Regions from separate parts of the Streptomyces sp. WAC03905 genome, predicted to be linked through region 1. Evidence: riboswitches for the same ligand, from Rfam matches in the RefSeq annotation. Region 1 holds a riboswitch; each other region holds the start of a gene.
What was found. A riboswitch is a leader RNA that binds a small molecule or an ion and turns the genes downstream of it on or off. The one in region 1 is predicted to bind cobalamin.
Positions count from the first base shown of each region.

Region 2: another riboswitch for cobalamin. It lies ahead of metE (5-methyltetrahydropteroyltriglutamate--homocysteine S-methyltransferase); the one in region 1 lies ahead of AC2RP6_RS07835 (prenyltransferase/squalene oxidase repeat-containing protein).
Region 3: another riboswitch for cobalamin. It lies ahead of AC2RP6_RS06400 (CoA-acylating methylmalonate-semialdehyde dehydrogenase); the one in region 1 lies ahead of AC2RP6_RS07835 (prenyltransferase/squalene oxidase repeat-containing protein).

Region 1 covers NZ_JBXYDZ010000003.1:1,074,137-1,079,657, reverse strand. The annotation lists gene aceB (malate synthase A) at 1-205, shown strand, start outside; gene AC2RP6_RS07845 (3-hydroxybutyryl-CoA dehydrogenase) at 202-1,074, shown strand; cobalamin riboswitch at 1,301-1,442, shown strand; gene AC2RP6_RS07840 (DUF4430 domain-containing protein) at 1,580-2,074, shown strand; gene AC2RP6_RS07835 (prenyltransferase/squalene oxidase repeat-containing protein) at 2,137-3,549, opposite strand; cobalamin riboswitch at 3,659-3,797, opposite strand; cobalamin riboswitch at 3,845-3,976, shown strand; gene AC2RP6_RS07830 (prenyltransferase/squalene oxidase repeat-containing protein) at 4,105-5,521, shown strand, end outside.
Region 2 covers NZ_JBXYDZ010000003.1:749,545-755,065, reverse strand. The annotation lists gene AC2RP6_RS06380 (enoyl-CoA hydratase) at 1-670, shown strand, start outside; gene AC2RP6_RS06375 (CbtB domain-containing protein) at 1,020-1,247, shown strand; gene AC2RP6_RS06370 (CbtA family protein) at 1,260-2,087, shown strand; cobalamin riboswitch at 2,245-2,445, shown strand; gene metE (5-methyltetrahydropteroyltriglutamate--homocysteine S-methyltransferase) at 2,626-4,950, shown strand; gene AC2RP6_RS06360 (cytochrome P450) at 5,256-5,521, shown strand, end outside.
Region 3 covers NZ_JBXYDZ010000003.1:757,050-762,570, reverse strand. The annotation lists gene aceA (isocitrate lyase) at 1-478, opposite strand, end outside; gene AC2RP6_RS06405 (short-chain fatty acyl-CoA regulator family protein) at 853-2,256, shown strand; cobalamin riboswitch at 2,391-2,575, shown strand; gene AC2RP6_RS06400 (CoA-acylating methylmalonate-semialdehyde dehydrogenase) at 2,768-4,267, shown strand; gene AC2RP6_RS06395 (acyl-CoA dehydrogenase family protein) at 4,264-5,418, shown strand; gene AC2RP6_RS06390 (enoyl-CoA hydratase/isomerase family protein) at 5,415-5,521, shown strand, end outside.

The sequences.
Region 1 (5,521 bases):
GCGGCACCGCAGGATCGACCGGGACGACCTGCTCGCCGTGCTCGAAGAGGAATGCGACGCGCTCACCGCAGAGCGGCCGTACGCCCTCGTACCGGAGGCCAGGGCCGTACTGGAGCGGGCCGCCCTGGGGCGCGACCTGCCGGCCTTCTTCACCCCCGACACGTACAGCCGTCACCTGGTCCGCCGTGCGGAGGTGCGGTCATGAGCGCCGTTATCCGCCGGGTCGGGGTCGTCGGAGGCGGTCAGATGGGCGCCGGAATCGCCGAAGTCTGTGCCCGCGCCGGACTCGACACCGTCGTCTGCGAGGCCGACGGCACCGCCGCCCGGGCGGCCCGCGAACGCGTCGCCGTCTCCCTCGAGCGCGCCGTCCAGCGGGGCAAGCTCGACCGGATCTCCGCCGAGGACGCCCTCGCCCGCCTCGTCTTCACCGGCAGCCTCGACGACCTCGCCGACCGGCAGCTCGTCATCGAGGCCGTCACCGAGAACGCGGAGGTGAAGACGGAGACGTTCGCAGCCCTGGACAAGATCGTCGAGGATCGCGAGGCAATCCTCGCGACGAACACCTCCTCCTTTCCCGTCATGCGCCTGGGCATGGTCACCGGGCGGGCCGACCGGGTGGTCGGCCTGCACTTCTTCAACCCCGTGCCCGTGCTGCCGCTGGTGGAGGTGGTCTCGTCGCTGCACACCTCCCGGGAGACCGTGGAGACGGTTGAGGCCTTCGCCCGGGAGGCCCTGGGCAAGACGACGATCCGCTCCCAGGACCGGGCCGGATTCGTCGTCAACGCCCTTCTCGTCCCGTACCTGCTGTCGGCGATCCGGATGGCCGAGTCCGGCTTCGCCACCCCGGCCGACGTCGACGCCGGCATGGAGCTCGGCTGCGCACACCCCATGGGCCCGCTGAAGCTGGCCGATCTCATCGGCCTCGACACGGTCGCCGCCATCGCGGAGTCGCTCTACGACGAGTTCAAGGAACCCCTTTACGCCCCGCCGCCGCAGCTGATGCGGATGGTGCAGGCAGGGCTGCTGGGCCGCAAGACAGGCCGGGGGTTCCACACCTACGACCGGGACTGCTGAGGGACCCGGTGCTGCCGCCGGGCTGAGGGGCCCGGCAGCGTGTGGAGGAAGGGGTGCGGCGGAGTGGTGTCCGCCGCACCCCTTCGCCCGCGCGGTCATCGGCCCTCGTGGCTAGCCAAACAGCTCCGGACCTCGGACCGCCCGGACCGTCCTGGGCCCGGTGAGCGGTTCAGTACCCCTTCTGCAAAAGGTACTTGGCCGCGAACGGCGCGCACCGTACGATGCCACTGCCCGGCTGCGGCCGGGCCACAACCGAATGGCTGTGCGATCGGGGGAAGCCGGTGGGAATCCGGCGCTGACCTGCAACCGTGTGTGGCGCGCTGACCTGCGCCGCGAGTCGGGATGCCCGCCGCGCGGCAGCATCCGCTTCCACTGTCACGGTCTGCAGAGCGAAGCCCGGTACCGCCGGAACACCACGTCAGCGCGCTCGTACGCCTGCCGCGGGTGGGACGTCCCGGTCGCGGGAGCCGCATCGGCCGACCGGACCGGTCAGAAAGGCCACTCCATGCGCCTGAGCCCCGCCCGCCACGCCGTCGTCACCACGGCCGCCCTGGGACTCGTCCTCACCGGCCTCACCGCCGTCCCGGCCGTCGCCCACGCCAAGCCGGTCAACACCAACGCCCCGGTCAAGGTCAACCTCACCGTGCAGGGCCCCGACGGGCAGCTGTTCAAGGGGAAGATCACGACCAAGGGTCACGACGTGACCACCGCCACCGGCGGCACCCACAAGTGCGACGGCACCAACGGCGGCGCCAACCCGAGCAAGGTCCCCACCCCGACCGCCGCCCTGGACGACGCCGCCCGCCTTAACTACTTCGCCTGGGACGGCACCTGGTACGCCTCGTTCGACGACTTCTCCGTCGACACCATCAAGGGTGTCAGCGGGGGCGGCTCGGCCTACTGGAACATATCCGTCAACGGCACGCCCACCCCGGTCGGCGGCTGCCAGTTCAAGCTGAACGCGGGCGACCAGGTGTCGTTCGTCTGGACCTCCTTCTGATCCGAGCAGGTGCCGCACCACGGGCGGGGGAGCAGGACGCGTACCCCCGCCCGTCGCACGTCTCAGGCGCCCCAGCGCAGCGCGATGGTGTCGCCCACGTTGATCACCTTGTTGCGGGCGGCTCCGGCGAAGGCGGAGCCGTCCACGCTCACCTTCCAGGTGTTGGAGCCGCTGTTGGCCTTGCCGTTGACGGCAGTGATGGTGCCGGTGCCGGAGGACGGCGTCACGCTGGTGACACAGCCGGCCGGGGTGGCCGCCGTGGTCGCCGCGTTCAGGACGTCGCCGAGGGTGGTGGTCGTGCCGGTCGGGGTGAAGGAGACCGAGCAGACCTTCAGGCCGCCGGCGCCGTCGTCCACGGTGAGCGCCAGCTTGGTGGCGGTCCCCGAGGTGAACGTCGACTGGGCCACCCACTGTGGGGCGCCCGGGGTGACCGGGACGGGCGGGGTGGAGGTGAAGCCGCCGCCGGCGACCGCGCGCAACGAGTCGATCGAGGCGTAGGCGGTGGGGCTGGTGTCGGCCGGCTTGTACTTGAAGCCGCCGCCGGGGTTGTACTGGTTGGCGATGAGGAAGTCGATCGGGGTCTTGCCGGCGGTGGTGAGGAAATCCCCGGTCTGGGGGTTGATGCCGCAGGCGTTGAGCCCGGCGACGGCCCAGCCGTTGGAGCTGGTGTTGACGCCGTACATCGAGTTGAAGGCGCCCGAGGTGGTGACGAGCTTGCTCTTGAGGAAGTTCTTCGCCTGGACGACGTCGGTGTCGGTGCCCGGGACGCCCGAGGCGCACAGGGCGGCCATGGCGGCGCCGGTCATGTCGATGTCGCCGGCGGTGGCCAGAGCGGTCGGGTTGCCCTCGGCCTTGCTGTACTGCCAGCCGCCGTCGTTGTGCTGGTTCGCGCGGATGCGTGCGACGAGGGAGTTGGTGAGGGCCTGCGGTATGCGGGCGCTGCCCGTCTGGGTCTTGGCGCCGCCGAGGGCGAGGGCGGCGAAGACGGTGCCGTTGAAGTTGGCGGAGGGGCCGAAGTAGCCGGGCTCGGGGGTCTGCCAGTAGGAGTAGATGTTCGCGATCAGGTTGCGGGAGGCGGAGACCCGGGCCGGGTCGATACCGGCCGCGTACGCGTTCAGGGTGCCGCGCTCATAGTCGGTGACGACCGGGGAGGCCGAGGGCCAGCCGGACGTGGACAGCAGGTTCCGGTAGACGGTCCGGGCGTTCTTCGTGGTGTCCCCGCCCGGCGCGACGTCGACGACCGCGGTACCCGCGGCGGCGAAGGCGCTGAAGGCCCACTCGTTGGACAATCCAGAGCCGGCGTAGGAACCATCGGCGGCCTGAAGGGACTTGAGGTACGCCACACCGTTCGTCTTCGACGTGGCGATCTGGGCGGGCGTCGACGTGGCCGCGGCGGGCACCACGGCGAGGGCGAACGCGCCGACTGCGGCAGGGACCGCAATCGCGAGGCGGCGGGGGGTGAGGGAACGGTTCATGACCTGCTCCTGAGATCGGCGAACGCCGGCCGACCTCGCCCGGGGACCGTGCGCGGACCGCGGCACGACCTGGGGAAGGGGCCGCCGTCCGGGACGCGTGGTACGGCTTCCTGATGCTTCGTCACCGCACGGGCATTCGGGCTCGGCACGGCGTCCGCCGTGCCACACCGCTGCGCGTCAGCCCCGGATTCTCACCGAGTTCCCCCATGTGGCGCCCAGGACGCTACCCCAGTGATCAAGGGTCCGCCAGCATGGCGCCAAGTGCCCTGCCCCGGCAGCCGGATGAGACGCATCCCACCTTGACGGTGCACTCGGGGCCGTGTTCCATGGCGGCTGACAAGTACTCAGCCCCAGGGGAAGCCGGTCGAATTCCGGCGCTGACCCGCAACCGTAGGCCCGGCGATCGTCCCGGGCGAGCCGGATTGCCTGTGGCCGTGTCATGAACGAAGAGCGCCGTCGCGGACTACGGCGTGGTCGTCAACGCCCCTGCGGACATCGCGCACGGGGCGTCTCGCCACGTACCCCGTCCGTCCGGCCTGGACGAGGGGGCTGCGGGTGGACACCGAACAGTGGGCAGGCCAGCACACGAGCGCCAGACATCGGCTGCTGTCCATCACGGCGGCGATGCTGCTCGTCTGCGGTGTGACCGTCGCCTTCCTCGCGCCGTCCACGACGGCGACGGCCGACCCGGTCAAGGACTGCACGGCCACGGTCGGCGCGGTCGTGGCCGTCGACTTCGGCCCGTTCGGCGGCAAGGTCGAACGCGGCTGCGACACGACCCCGACCACCGGCTACGACCTGCTCCACGAAGCCGGATTCACCACCACCGGCACCGTCCACGACGGCCCCGCCTTCATCTGCCGGATCGGCTACGGCTCCTTCAACTCCGGTACGCAGTACCCGACGCCGGACAAGGAGCCCTGCCAGCTCACCCCGCAGGCCTCTGCCTACTGGTCCTACTGGACGGCCTCGCCCGGGCAGGCGAACTGGACGTACAGCCCGCTCGGCGCGATGGCCCGTACCCCCAAGCCGGGTGACGTGGACGCGTGGGTCTTCGGCGGCACGGACGTCGGCGGCAGCACCGGCAAGCCCACCTTCTCCCCGGACGACGTCCGCGCCGGCGGCGGGGCCTCGCCCAAGCCCACCGACACGAGCGGGCCCGTCGTCCCGCCCGGCGCGGTCGACCTCCCCGCGGCCACCCGCTGGCTCACCGCACAGCTCAAGGACGGCGAACGCGTCGTTGACGAGGGCTCCGAAACCCCCAACTACACCCTGACCGCCGAGACCGCCCTCGCCCTGGCCGCCGCCGACCCGAAGAGCCCGGCGGCCGCGAAGGTAGCCGCCTTCCTGGCCCGGCCCGAGCACACCGAGGCGTACGCCTACCCGTCCGGCAAGGACCGGGCGCCGGAAGCGGCGGCCGCGGCCCGGCTCGCCCTCGTGGCCGAGGCGACGGGCGGCAACCCCCGCGCCGTCGGCGGCCACGACCTGCTCGGCGACCTCGTGAAGGACGTATGCACCAGCGGATCGGACGCCCCCACGCCCGTACCCGGCTGCACCGTCAGGGGTGACTTTCCCACCACCTCCGGCCAGGCCGAGGGGCAGGCCCTGGCCGTGATCGCCCTGCTCGGGGGCGGCGTCCGCCCGCCCGCCGACGCAGTGGCCCGCCTGACCGACATGCAGTGCCAGGACGGTGGCTTCACCAGCATGCTGATCCGCCGCGGCGACGGCTGCGACAGCGAGCCCGGAGCCACCGGCCTCGCCGCCCTCGCCCTCCAACGGGCCGGCGGCCACGAGGCGGAGGTGGCCAAGGCCCGCGACTTCCTGAAGAAGGCCCAGCTCGCGGACGGTGGCCTGCCCGCCGCCGCGTACGGCACGGTGGGCAGCGCGTACGCCACCGGCTTCGCAGCCCAGGCCCTGCGCCACCTGGGCGAGACAGACCGGGCGGACGCGGCCGTCTCCTGGCTGTCCAAGC
Region 2 (5,521 bases), 320 kb from region 1:
GGTCGTGGCCGCCACGGAAGAGCTGGACCGGGACCCGGACGTCGGCTGCATCGTCCTCACCGGCTCCGCCAAGGCCTTCGCCGCGGGAGCCGACATCAAGGAGATGCGTCCGCAGAGCTACATGGACATGTACCTCTCGGACTGGTTCAGCGCCTGGGACCGCCTGAGCCAGGTACGCACCCCCACCCTCGCAGCGGTCTGCGGATACGCCCTCGGCGGCGGCTGCGAGCTGGCGATGCTCTGCGACATCCTGCTCGCCGCCGACACCGCCGAGTTCGGTCAGCCCGAGATCAAGCTCGGCGTCATCCCGGGCATCGGCGGCTCCCAGCGCCTGACCCGCGCCGTCGGCAAGGCCAAAGCCATGGAACTGTGCCTCACCGGGCGAACCATGGATGCCGCCGAGGCCGAGCGAGCCGGGCTTGTTTCCCGTATCGTGCCGGCCGGCGAACTGCTCGCCGAGGCCCTCGCGGTGGCCACGACCGTCGCCGAGATGTCCAAGCCGGTCGCGATGATGGCCAAGGACGCCGTGAACCGCGCCTTCGAGACCACCCTCGCCGAAGGCGTCCGCTTCGAACGCCGCCTGTTCCACGCGGTGTTCGCGACAGCCGACCAGAAGGAGGGCATGTCCGCGTTCGTGGACAAGCGCCCGCCGCACTTCACCCACAGCTGAGCCCGCCCCCGCGTCCGGGGCCGGCAGATCCAGCCTTCCCCGGACCGGGTACTGGGCACGGGGAGGGCCGCCGGGTTTTCGGTGGGTGTGCGGCGGCCGAACTGCGCGCCCTGGCACCCGCTGTGATCAGGGACTCACGGTCTTGGCCGGGGGCCCGCCACGCGGTAGCGTCAACGCGACATAAAGACATAGCGACGACGGCGAGACGGAAGTCCGGTGTGAATCCGGCATGGTCGCGCCACTGTGTGCTGCGGCGGCTCCTCCCGGGGGGCGTCGCGGCGAGTCAGACCCGAGGACCGTCGTCCTGCACCACCGTATGGGACGCGTTGTTCCCCGAGGAGGTTCCATCATGGCCGAGGCCGTCGCTTCCGCTGCCGTATCCACCCCCGCCCTCGCCCCGTCGGCTCCGCTGCCCGTCAAGGCCGTACTGCCCTGGGCGGTCTTCGTCGGCCTGCTGATGCTCGTGGCCCTGTACTTCGTCGGTGCCGAGCAGGGTGCCACCGCCGTGTTCGCCGGCGAGGGCGTGCACGAGTGGGTGCACGACGGCCGCCACCTGCTCGGCTTCCCCTGCCACTGAGAGGCCGCGCACATGTACGCCTCCACTGTCAGAGGTCTCCTGGTCCGCGGCATGCTCGCGGGCCTGATCGCCGGACTCTTCGCCTTCGCCGTCGCCTATGTGGTCGGTGAGCCCCCGGTCCGCGGTTCCATCGCCGTCGAGGAGGCCGCGGCCGCCGGGGAAGCGGCTCCCGCGGCCGGTCACGCCGGTCACGGCGGCGCGGCCGCGCCGGACGCGGCCGCCGAGGAGGAGGAAGAACTCGTCAGCCGGCCGGTCCAGTCGACGGCCGGCCTGGCCACCGGCGTCCTGGTCTACGGGGTCGCGCTGGGCGGCATCGCCTCCCTGGCGTTCTCCTTCGCCCTCGGCCGCGTCGGCGGGTTCAGCCCGCGGGCCACGGCCGCGCTCACCGGCGCGGGCGCGTTCGCCCTCGTCTACCTCGTACCGTTCCTCAAGTACCCGGCCACCCCGCCGGCGGTCGGCAACCCGGACACGATCGGACAACGCACCACCCTGTTCTTCCTGATGATCCTGCTGAGCGTGCTGCTCGGCGTCGGCGCGATCATCCTCGGGCGACGACTGGCACCCCGCCTGGGCAACTGGAACGCGACACTCACCGCGGCCGGCGCCTTCGTCGTCGCCACCGCCCTGGCGTTCGTGTTCCTGCCGGACAACAGCGACGCCGTCCAGCCCGGTTTCCCCGCCGCCCTGCTGTGGGAGTTCCGGATCGCCTCCCTGGCCGTCCAACTCGTCCTGTGGACGGTGTTCGCCATCGTCTTCGGCGCCCTCGCCCAGAAACTCCTCGCCACGCGGACCGAGGACGCGGAAGTGACGGCCCGGCAGCAGGTGCCCGCCCTCGGCTGATCCGCGCACAGCACCACCTGCAGAGCCCTGCCGCCCCCGAAATCCGGAGCGGCAGGGCTCTGTTCGTTGCCCGGCCCACGTCCCTCTGTCCATCATGTGGTCCGCAATGTGGACGGTTCTGCTCGCGCTTCGGAAAATCCGCCTAGGGTGGCCGGTGCAGCTGGTTCGCCCCGTCCGCCAGGCGGGATGCGTCGTAAGAGGGAACCCGGTGGGAATCCGGGACTGCCCCGCAGCGGTGAGCGGGAACGACCGCCGTCATACGCACTGGGACCGGACAACGGTCCTGGGAAGCGACGGCCAGTAGGTGCCCGCCGGGAGACCGGCAGGCGTGCCCGCGAGTCCGAAGACCTGCCCGTTGCCCGCGTGCGGACGATTCCGCGTGCGGACATCCCGGTGACCTCGTGGGCGGGTCGGCGTACACAGCGAGCGGCAGCTGCGGCATCGTCCCCGCGGCGTGGTCCGCCCGCTCCGTCGTTCCCTTCGCGTCCGCGTCCCGTCGCCGGGATGTTCCTGGACACATCTCGCGAAGGAGAGTTCCGTGACAGCGAAGCCCGCAGCCGCGGCAGCACGAGCCACCGTGTACGGCTACCCCCGCCAGGGCCAGAACCGCGAACTGAAGAAGGCCGTCGAGGGCTACTGGAAGGGCCGCGTCACCGCCGACGCCCTCCGGGAGACCGCAGCCGCATTGCGCCGTTCCAACTGGCAGCAGCTCGCCGCCGCCGGCCTCCACGACGTACCGACCGGTGACTTCTCGTACTACGACCACGTGCTGGACGCCAGCGTCATGGTCGGCGCCGTCCCCGCCCGCCACCGGGCCGCGGTCGCGGCCGACGCACTCGACGGCTACTTCGCCATGGCGCGCGGCACCCAGGACGTGGCACCGCTGGAGATGACCAAGTGGTTCGACACCAACTACCACTACCTCGTCCCCGAGCTCGGACCCGACACCGTCTTCACCGCGGACCCCGCCAAGCAGGTCGCGGAACTCCGTGAAGCCCTCGCCCTCGGGCACACCGCACGACCGGTCCTGGTCGGCCCGATCACCTACCTGCTGCTGGCCAAGCCCGCTCCTGGCGTGGCCGCCGACTTCGAGCCGCTGACGCTCCTGGACCGGCTGCTCCCCGTGTACGCCGAGGTCCTCGCCGCCCTGCGGGCGGCCGGCGCCGAGTGGGTGCAGCTGGACGAGCCCGCCCTGGTCCAGGACCGCACTCCGGCCGATCTGAACGCCGCCGCCCGCGCCTACCGCGACCTCGGCGCGCTGACCGACCGGCCCAAGCTGCTGGTCGCCTCCTACTTCGGCCGCCTCGGCCAGGCCCTCCAGGTCCTGGCCGCCTCACCTGTAGAGGGCCTGGCCCTCGACTTCACCGAGGCCGGCGCGGCGAACCTGGACGACCTCGCCGCCGTCGGCGGGCTCCCCGGCAAGCGCCTGGTGGCCGGTGTGGTCAACGGACGCAACATCTGGATCAACGACCACCAGAAGTCCCTGACCACCCTCGGTACCCTCCTCGGTCTCGCCGACCAGCTGGACGTCGCCGCGTCGTGCTCCCTGCTGCACGTTCCCCTGGACGCCGCCGCCGAGCGGGACATCGACCCGCAGATCCGGCGTTGGCTCGCCTTCGCCCGCCAGAAGACGGCCGAGATCGCCACCCTGGCCCGCGGTCTGGCCCGGGGCACGGACGCCATCGCCGCGGAACTCGCCGCGAACCGCGCCGACCTGGCCTCCCGCGCCAGTTCGGCCCTCACCCACGACCCCGCGGTCCGGGCCCGCGCCGCGGCCATCACGGACGCCGACGGACGGCGCTCGCAGCCCTACCCCGAGCGGTCCGCCGCCCAGCGGGCACACCTGGGCCTGCCGCTGCTGCCCACGACCACCATCGGATCGTTCCCGCAGACCGACGAGCTGCGCGTGGCCCGCGCCGACCTGCGCGCCGGCCGCATCGACACGGCCGGCTACGAGGCACGCATCAAGGACGAGATCGAAGAGGTGATCTCCTTCCAGGAGAAGACCGGCATCGACGTCCTGGTGCACGGCGAGCCCGAGCGCAACGACATGGTGCAGTACTTCGCCGAGCAGCTCACCGGGTACCTCGCCACACAGCACGGCTGGGTCCAGTCCTACGGCACCCGCTACGTCCGCCCGCCGGTACTGGCGGGGGACATCTCCCGCCCCGAACCGATGACCGTGCGCTGGACCTCGTACGCCCGGTCCCTGACCTCGAAGCCGGTGAAGGGCATGCTGACCGGTCCGGTCACCATGCTCGCCTGGTCCTTCGTACGCGACGACCAGCCGCTCGGCGAGACCGCCCGCCAGGTCGCGCTCGCGCTGCGCGACGAGGTGAACGACCTGGAGGCCGCCGGTACCCCGGTGATCCAGGTCGACGAGCCCGCCCTGCGCGAGACGCTCCCGCTGCGGGCCGCCGACCACGCCGCATACCTGGCCTGGGCCACGGAGTCCTTCCGGCTCACCACCAGCGGGGTCTGTCCGGACACCCAGATCCACACCCACATGTGCTACGCCGAGTTCGGCGACATCGTCCAGGCCATCGACGACCTCGACGCGGACGTCATCAGCCTGGAGGCCACCCGATCCCACATGCAGGTGGCGCGCGAACTCGCCGCCCACGGCTACCCCCGCGAGGCCGGCCCGGGCGTGTGGGACATCCACTCCCCGCGCGTCCCCTCCGCCGAGGAAGCCGCGGACCTGCTCCGGACCGGCCTCAAGGCCATCCCGGCCGAGCGCCTGTGGGTCAACCCCGACTGCGGCCTGAAGACCCGCGGCTGGACGGAGACCCGCGCCTCTCTGGAGAACCTGGTCACCGCCGCCCGGGAGATCCGCACGGAACTCGCGACCGACGGGTCCTGACGACACCGGTCGCGGGCCGGAGTCCTCAGGGGCGCCGGCCCGCGACCGGCCGTGAACCCATGGGTGTCTTCGGTGTCTTCGGCGCTTTGACGTGGCCGGCCACGCCGGGCCGGACCAGCGGCCGGGAGGGTCTTGACGGGAGTGGAGGCCGCTGGCCACCATGTCCGGGCGAACCAGCTCTGCGTTCTTCGGGAATTCCCAACGCGTAACGCACTTCTCCGAATCGACCGCCCTCGGGATCCGGCGGGGCCTCGTCGACGAGGCGTGCCATCACGATCGAGTGAGCCCTTCCTGGAGGTCGAGCCTTGGGCACCGCGCCGGAACCGCCGCCCGACCACCCGTACGCTTCCCCCGCAGCCCCGATGCTCCCGCCCCTTCCGCAGGCGCCCGGGCGGCTGCCGCTCCTCGGCCACGTCATCCCGCTGGTGCGCAGTCCGCTGGCGTTCCTCGCCGCGCTCCCCGCGTGCGGTGACGTCGTCGAGATCCGGTTGGGGCCGATCCGGGCGGTGGTGGTGTGCGATCCGGCCACGACGCACCACGTCCTGATGGACGACAAGACCTTCGACAAGGG
Region 3 (5,521 bases), 320 kb from region 1:
CTCCGAAACCGGCCTCGGCGTCCGCGACGATCGGCGCGAGCCAGTCCGTCGTGTCGGTGCCGCCCTCGGCGGTGGCGATCTGGTCGGCTCGCAGCAGCGCGTTGTTGATCCTGCGCACCACCTGCGGGACCGAGTTGACCGGGTACAGGCTCTGGTCGGGGTAGGTGTGCCCGGCCTGGTTGGCGTCGGCGGCGACCTGCCAGCCGGAGAGGTAGATCGCCTGAAGCCCGGCGCGCACCTGCTGGACCGCCTGGCCACCGGTCAGCGCCCCGAGGGCGTGGACGTAGTCCCGCTCGTGGAGCTGTCGCCACAGCCGCTCGGCGCCGCGCCGGGCCAGGGTGTGCTCCTCGCGGACGCTGCCCGAGAGCCGCACCACGTCCTCGGCCGTGTAGGTCCGCTCGATGCCCGCCCACCGCGGGTCCGTGGCCCACTTCTGCTTGAGCTGCTCGGCGGCCGCCGTCGTGTTCGTGTCTGCCATGACCGTCACCGTCTCCATGAATCGTTTGGTCTGCCAACGCGCTCGTTCATCGCGGCGAGCTGATGGCACTCTGTGCCGCGTATCGGGGGTGCCGGCCGCCGGGCCCTGGGTGGAACTGAGCAATGTTGCAGGTCAGCCGAGCGTGGACTGCCGGGATCGCCGACGTCAGGGCGTGCGTCGTACCTGGAGTGTCCCTCTCGACTGCCGGGGTCCGGCGGCCGCAGGACAGACTCTGACAGCGGCACGCAGTGCCATCAATGAGGTATGCATGCCAACTTCTGCGAATCTTCTGCGGCCGTTCTGCCAAGGTTGCGAAGGGGGTGAACGGCCGCACCATGCGTAACCTGAAGCCGGTCGAGGCCGGAGGAGGCCAGGTGAGCAAGACGTACGCGGGGGCGCGGCTGCGGAGGCTGCGCGAGGAGCGCCGGATGAGCCAGGCGGAGCTCGCCCGGGTCCTGGGCATCTCCCCGAGCTACCTGAACCAGATGGAGCACGACTCCCGTCCGCTCACCGTCCCGGTGCTGCTCCGGCTGACCGAGGCCTTCGGAGTCGACCCCGGGTTCTTCTCCGAGCGGGATACAAGCCGCCTCGTCGCCGACCTGCGCGAGGCGCTCGCGAGTGAGGTCGCCGAGGCCCGGGTTTCCCCCTCCGACCTGGCGGAACTGGCCACCCGGATGCCGGCCGTGGCCGCCGTCCTGCTGGATCTGGGGCGGCGCAGCCAGCTCCTGGCGGAGCGGCTCGCGGACACCGCGGACGGACGGGACGGCGGCCCGGCGGCGCCGCGTTCGCCGCACGAGGAGATCCGCGAGTTCTTCTACCGCCGCCAGAACTACCTCCACGACACCGACCTCGCCGCCGAGGCCCTGGCCCGGGAGATCGGCATCCGCCCCGGGGAAGTCGTCCGGGTGCTGTCGCGCCGCCTCACCGAGCACCACGGACTCCGCCTTGCCGCGGACTCCGACCGCCTCCACCACTTCGACGCGGACGCACGGGTCCTGCACCTGTCCGGCCGGCTGCGGCCGGGCCAGCAGGCGTTCCGGATGGCCACCCAGCTCGCCCTGCTGGAGTACGGGGCGGAGCTGGACCGGCTGGCTGCCGAGGACTTCCCGCAGGACTCACCCGCCCACGGCCTGGCCCGGATCGGCATCGCGAACTACTTCGCGGCCGCACTGATCCTCCCGTACGGTGCCTTCCACACCGCGGCCGAGGAGTTCCGCTACGACATCGAACGCCTCACCGACCACTTCGGCATCGGCTACGAGACCGCCTGCCACCGCCTCAGCACCCTCCAACGCCCCAGGCTGCGCGGGGTGCCCTTCTCCTTCGTCCGCGTCGACCGCGCCGGGAACATGTCCAAGCGGCAGTCCGCCACCGGATTCCACTTCTCCCGCGCGGGCGGCACCTGCCCGCTGTGGAACGTGTACGAGGCCTTCGCCGCGCCCGGCCGCATCCACGTCCAGGTGGCCGCCATGCCCGACGGGCAGCGCTACCTGTGGACCGCCCGCGCCGTCACCCGTCACCGCGGCGGCTGGGGCGAACCCGGCAAGACCTTCGCCATCGGCCTCGGCTGCGAGATCCGCCACGCGCCGCGGCTCGTCTACTCCGACGGCCTCGACCTGGACAACGCCTCGGCGGCCACCCCCATCGGGATGGGCTGCCGGCTCTGTGAACGCCTCGACTGCCCGCAGCGCGCGGTTCCGCCCCTCGGCCGCCCTCTCGCGGTCGACGAGAACAGCAGCACCTTCATCCCCTACCCGGTCGCCCGCGACCGCGGGTGAGCACCGGACCCGGCCCAGCCGGCGCGCCTCCGCCTCGGTCACCGGGTCCCCCGCCCGCACGGCGGGCAGCTCGGCAGACGATGCGCGTGCTCCGACTTCAGGGCGCGCGGCGGTGGGTCTGGACTTACTAGGACGTCCAACTATATGTTCGTGGCACAAGGTCCGCGGTGCAGGGAAGCCGGTGCAAAACCGGCACGGTCCCGCCACTGTGACCGGGGAGTGCGCTGCCGTTCACACGCCACTGACGAGGTCGGTCGGGAAGGCGGGCGGCGCGCGGTGATCCGGGAGTCAGGATACCGGCCGCGGATGTTCCGTGTTGTCCACGAGGATGGAGCAGACACGCATGGCACCGGTTTGTACCCACGACCCTGGTGATCCGGCGGAGCGCACCCGCACCACGTCCGTGCGCTCGTAGTTCTCACGGCTTTCCGCAGCGGTGCACCCCCATCCGGGTGCCGTCCGCCGGTCCGTCGTGCCATCCCCGGATCCAACCTGACGAGAGCAGGCATCCATGGTCCGTGAACTCACCCATTTCATCGGCGGAAAGCACACCCCCGGCATGTCCGGGCTCTTCGCCGACGTCTACGACCCGAACACCGGAACCGTCCAGGCCCGCGTGCCGCTGGCCGGTCGCGCCGACACCGAGGCGGCGATCGCCAACGCGGAGGAAGCGCAGGCCGATTGGGGCCAGTGGAATCCCCAGCGGCGTGCCCGGGTCCTGCTGCGTTTCCTCCGGCTCGTCGAGGGCGAACGGGAGGACCTGGCCCGCATGTTGTCGGCCGAGCACGGCAAGACCGTCGCCGACGCCCACGGTGATCTGCAGCGAGGGCTGGAGGTGGTCGAGTTCGCCGCGGGGATCCCGCACCTGCTGAAGGGCGAGTTCACCGACAACGCGGGCACCGGGATCGACGTCTACTCACTGCGCTCGCCGCTGGGCGTGGTCGCGGGCATCACCCCCTTCAACTTCCCTGCCATGATTCCGCTCTGGCAGGCCGCACCCGCACTGGCCTGCGGCAATTCCTTCATCCTGAAGCCTTCCGAGCGTGACCCGTCGGTTCCGCTGCGCCTCGCCGAGCTGTTCCTGGAGGCCGGACTGCCGCCGGGTGTGCTCAATGTGGTCAACGGCGGCAAGGAGGCCGTCGACACCCTGCTGGAGGACCCTCGCGTACAGGCCCTCGGCTTCGTCGGATCCACCCCGATCGCCGCGCACATCTACGCCACGGCCGCCGCCCACGGCAAGCGTGCCCAGTGCTTCGGCGGCGCCAAGAACCACATGATCGTCATGCCCGACGCCGATCTCGACCAGGCCGTGGAGGCCCTCATCGGCGCCGGCTACGGCTCCGCGGGCGAGCGGTGCATGGCCATCGCCGTCGCCGTCCCCGTCGGCGAGGACACCGCGAACGCCCTGGTGGCCAGGTTGAAGCAGCGGATCGCCACCCTGCGCGTGGGCCGCTCCGACGACCCCGGGGCCGACTTCGGACCGCTGGTCAGCCGCGACGCCCTGGACCGGGTGAACCGCTACGTCGGCATCGGAGCCACCGAGGGCGCCGAACTCGTCGTCGACGGCCGCGGGTTCACCCTGCCCGGACACGAGAACGGCTACTTCGCCGGAGCCACCCTCTTCGACCGCGTGACCCCCCAGATGCGGATCTACCGCGAGGAGGTCTTCGGCCCGGTGCTGTCCGTCGTACGGGCCGCCGACTACGAGGAAGCCCTGCGCCTGCCCACCGAGCACCCGTACGGCAACGGCGTCGCGATCTTCACCCGCGACGGCGACACCGCACGCGACTTCACCCGCCGGGTGGGCGCCGGCATGGTCGGCGTCAACGTGCCGATCCCCGTCCCCGTGGCCTACCACACCTTCGGCGGCTGGAAGCGGTCCGGCTTCGGCGACCTCAACCAGCACGGCCCCGACTCCGTCCGCTTCTACACCCGCACCAAGACCGTCACCTCGCGCTGGCCCTCCGGGGCCAAGGAGGCCGCGAGCTTCACCATCCCGACGATGGGCTGAACGCCGTGACGACCACCCTCACCGAGGACCAGCTCGCCCTCGCCGAAGTCACCCTCGACTTCGCCCAGGAGCAGCTCGCCCCGCACGCCGTCGCCTGGGACCAGGACAAGCACTTCCCCGTCGACGTCATCCGCCGGGCCGCCGCGCTCGGCCTCGCCGGCGTCTACGTCCGTGAGGAGAACGGCGGTTCGGGCCTGTCCCGCGCCGACGGCGTCCTCGTCTTCGAGACCCTCGCCACCGGCTGCCCGTCCATCGCCGGATACCTCTCCATCCACAACATGGTCGCCTGGATGGTCGACCGCTACGGCGACCGCTCCCAGCGCGAGCGCTGGCTGCCCGGCCTCTGTACCGCCGCGACCCTGGGCAGTTACTGCCTGACCGAACCGGGCGCCGGGTCGGACGCCGCCGCGCTGCGCACGCGCGCCGAGCGGCAGGGCGACCACTACGTGCTGACGGGGGTGAAGCAGTTCATCTCCGGAGCCGGCGCGTCGGACGTCTATGTGGTCATGGCGCGGACGGGTGACGCCGGCCCGGCCGGGATCTCGGCCTTCGTCGTCGAGCGCCAGGACCCGGGGGTGTCCTTCGGGCCCAACGAGCGCAAGATGGGCTGGAACGCGCAACCCACCCGCCAGGTGATCCTCGACGGCGTCCGCGTCCCCGCCGACCGGCGCCTCGGCGCCGAGGGCGGCGGCTTCCGCATCGCCATGAACGGCCTCAACGGCGGTCGCCTCGGCATCGCCGCCTGCTCCCTCGGCGGCGCCCAGAGCGCCCTGGACCGCTCGCTGTCCCACCTGGCCGACCGCGAGGCCTTCGGCAGCCGCCTGCTGGACGCCCAGGCCCTGCAATTCCGCCTCGCCGACATGGCCACCGAGCTGGCAGCCGCCCGCGCCCTGGTCCGGCAGGCCGCCGAAGCCCTCGACACCGGGGATCCGCTGGCCCCGCGCCTGTGCGCCATGGCCAAACGCTTCGCCACCGACACCGGGTACGCGGTCGCCGACGCCGCCCTTCAGCTGCACGGCGGCTACGGCTACCTCAGCGAGTACGGCATCGAGAAGATCGTCCGCGACCTGCGGGTCCACCAGATCCTGGAAGGCACCAACGAGGTCATGCGCGTCATCGTCGCGCGCGGACTGACGGAGACCCTGCGATGACCAACGAAGCCCCTGAAGTCCGCGACGACCACGTCCTCCTGCGCACCGAGGGCCACGCCGCGTACGTCACCCTGAACCGCCCCAAGGCACTGAACGCCCTCAG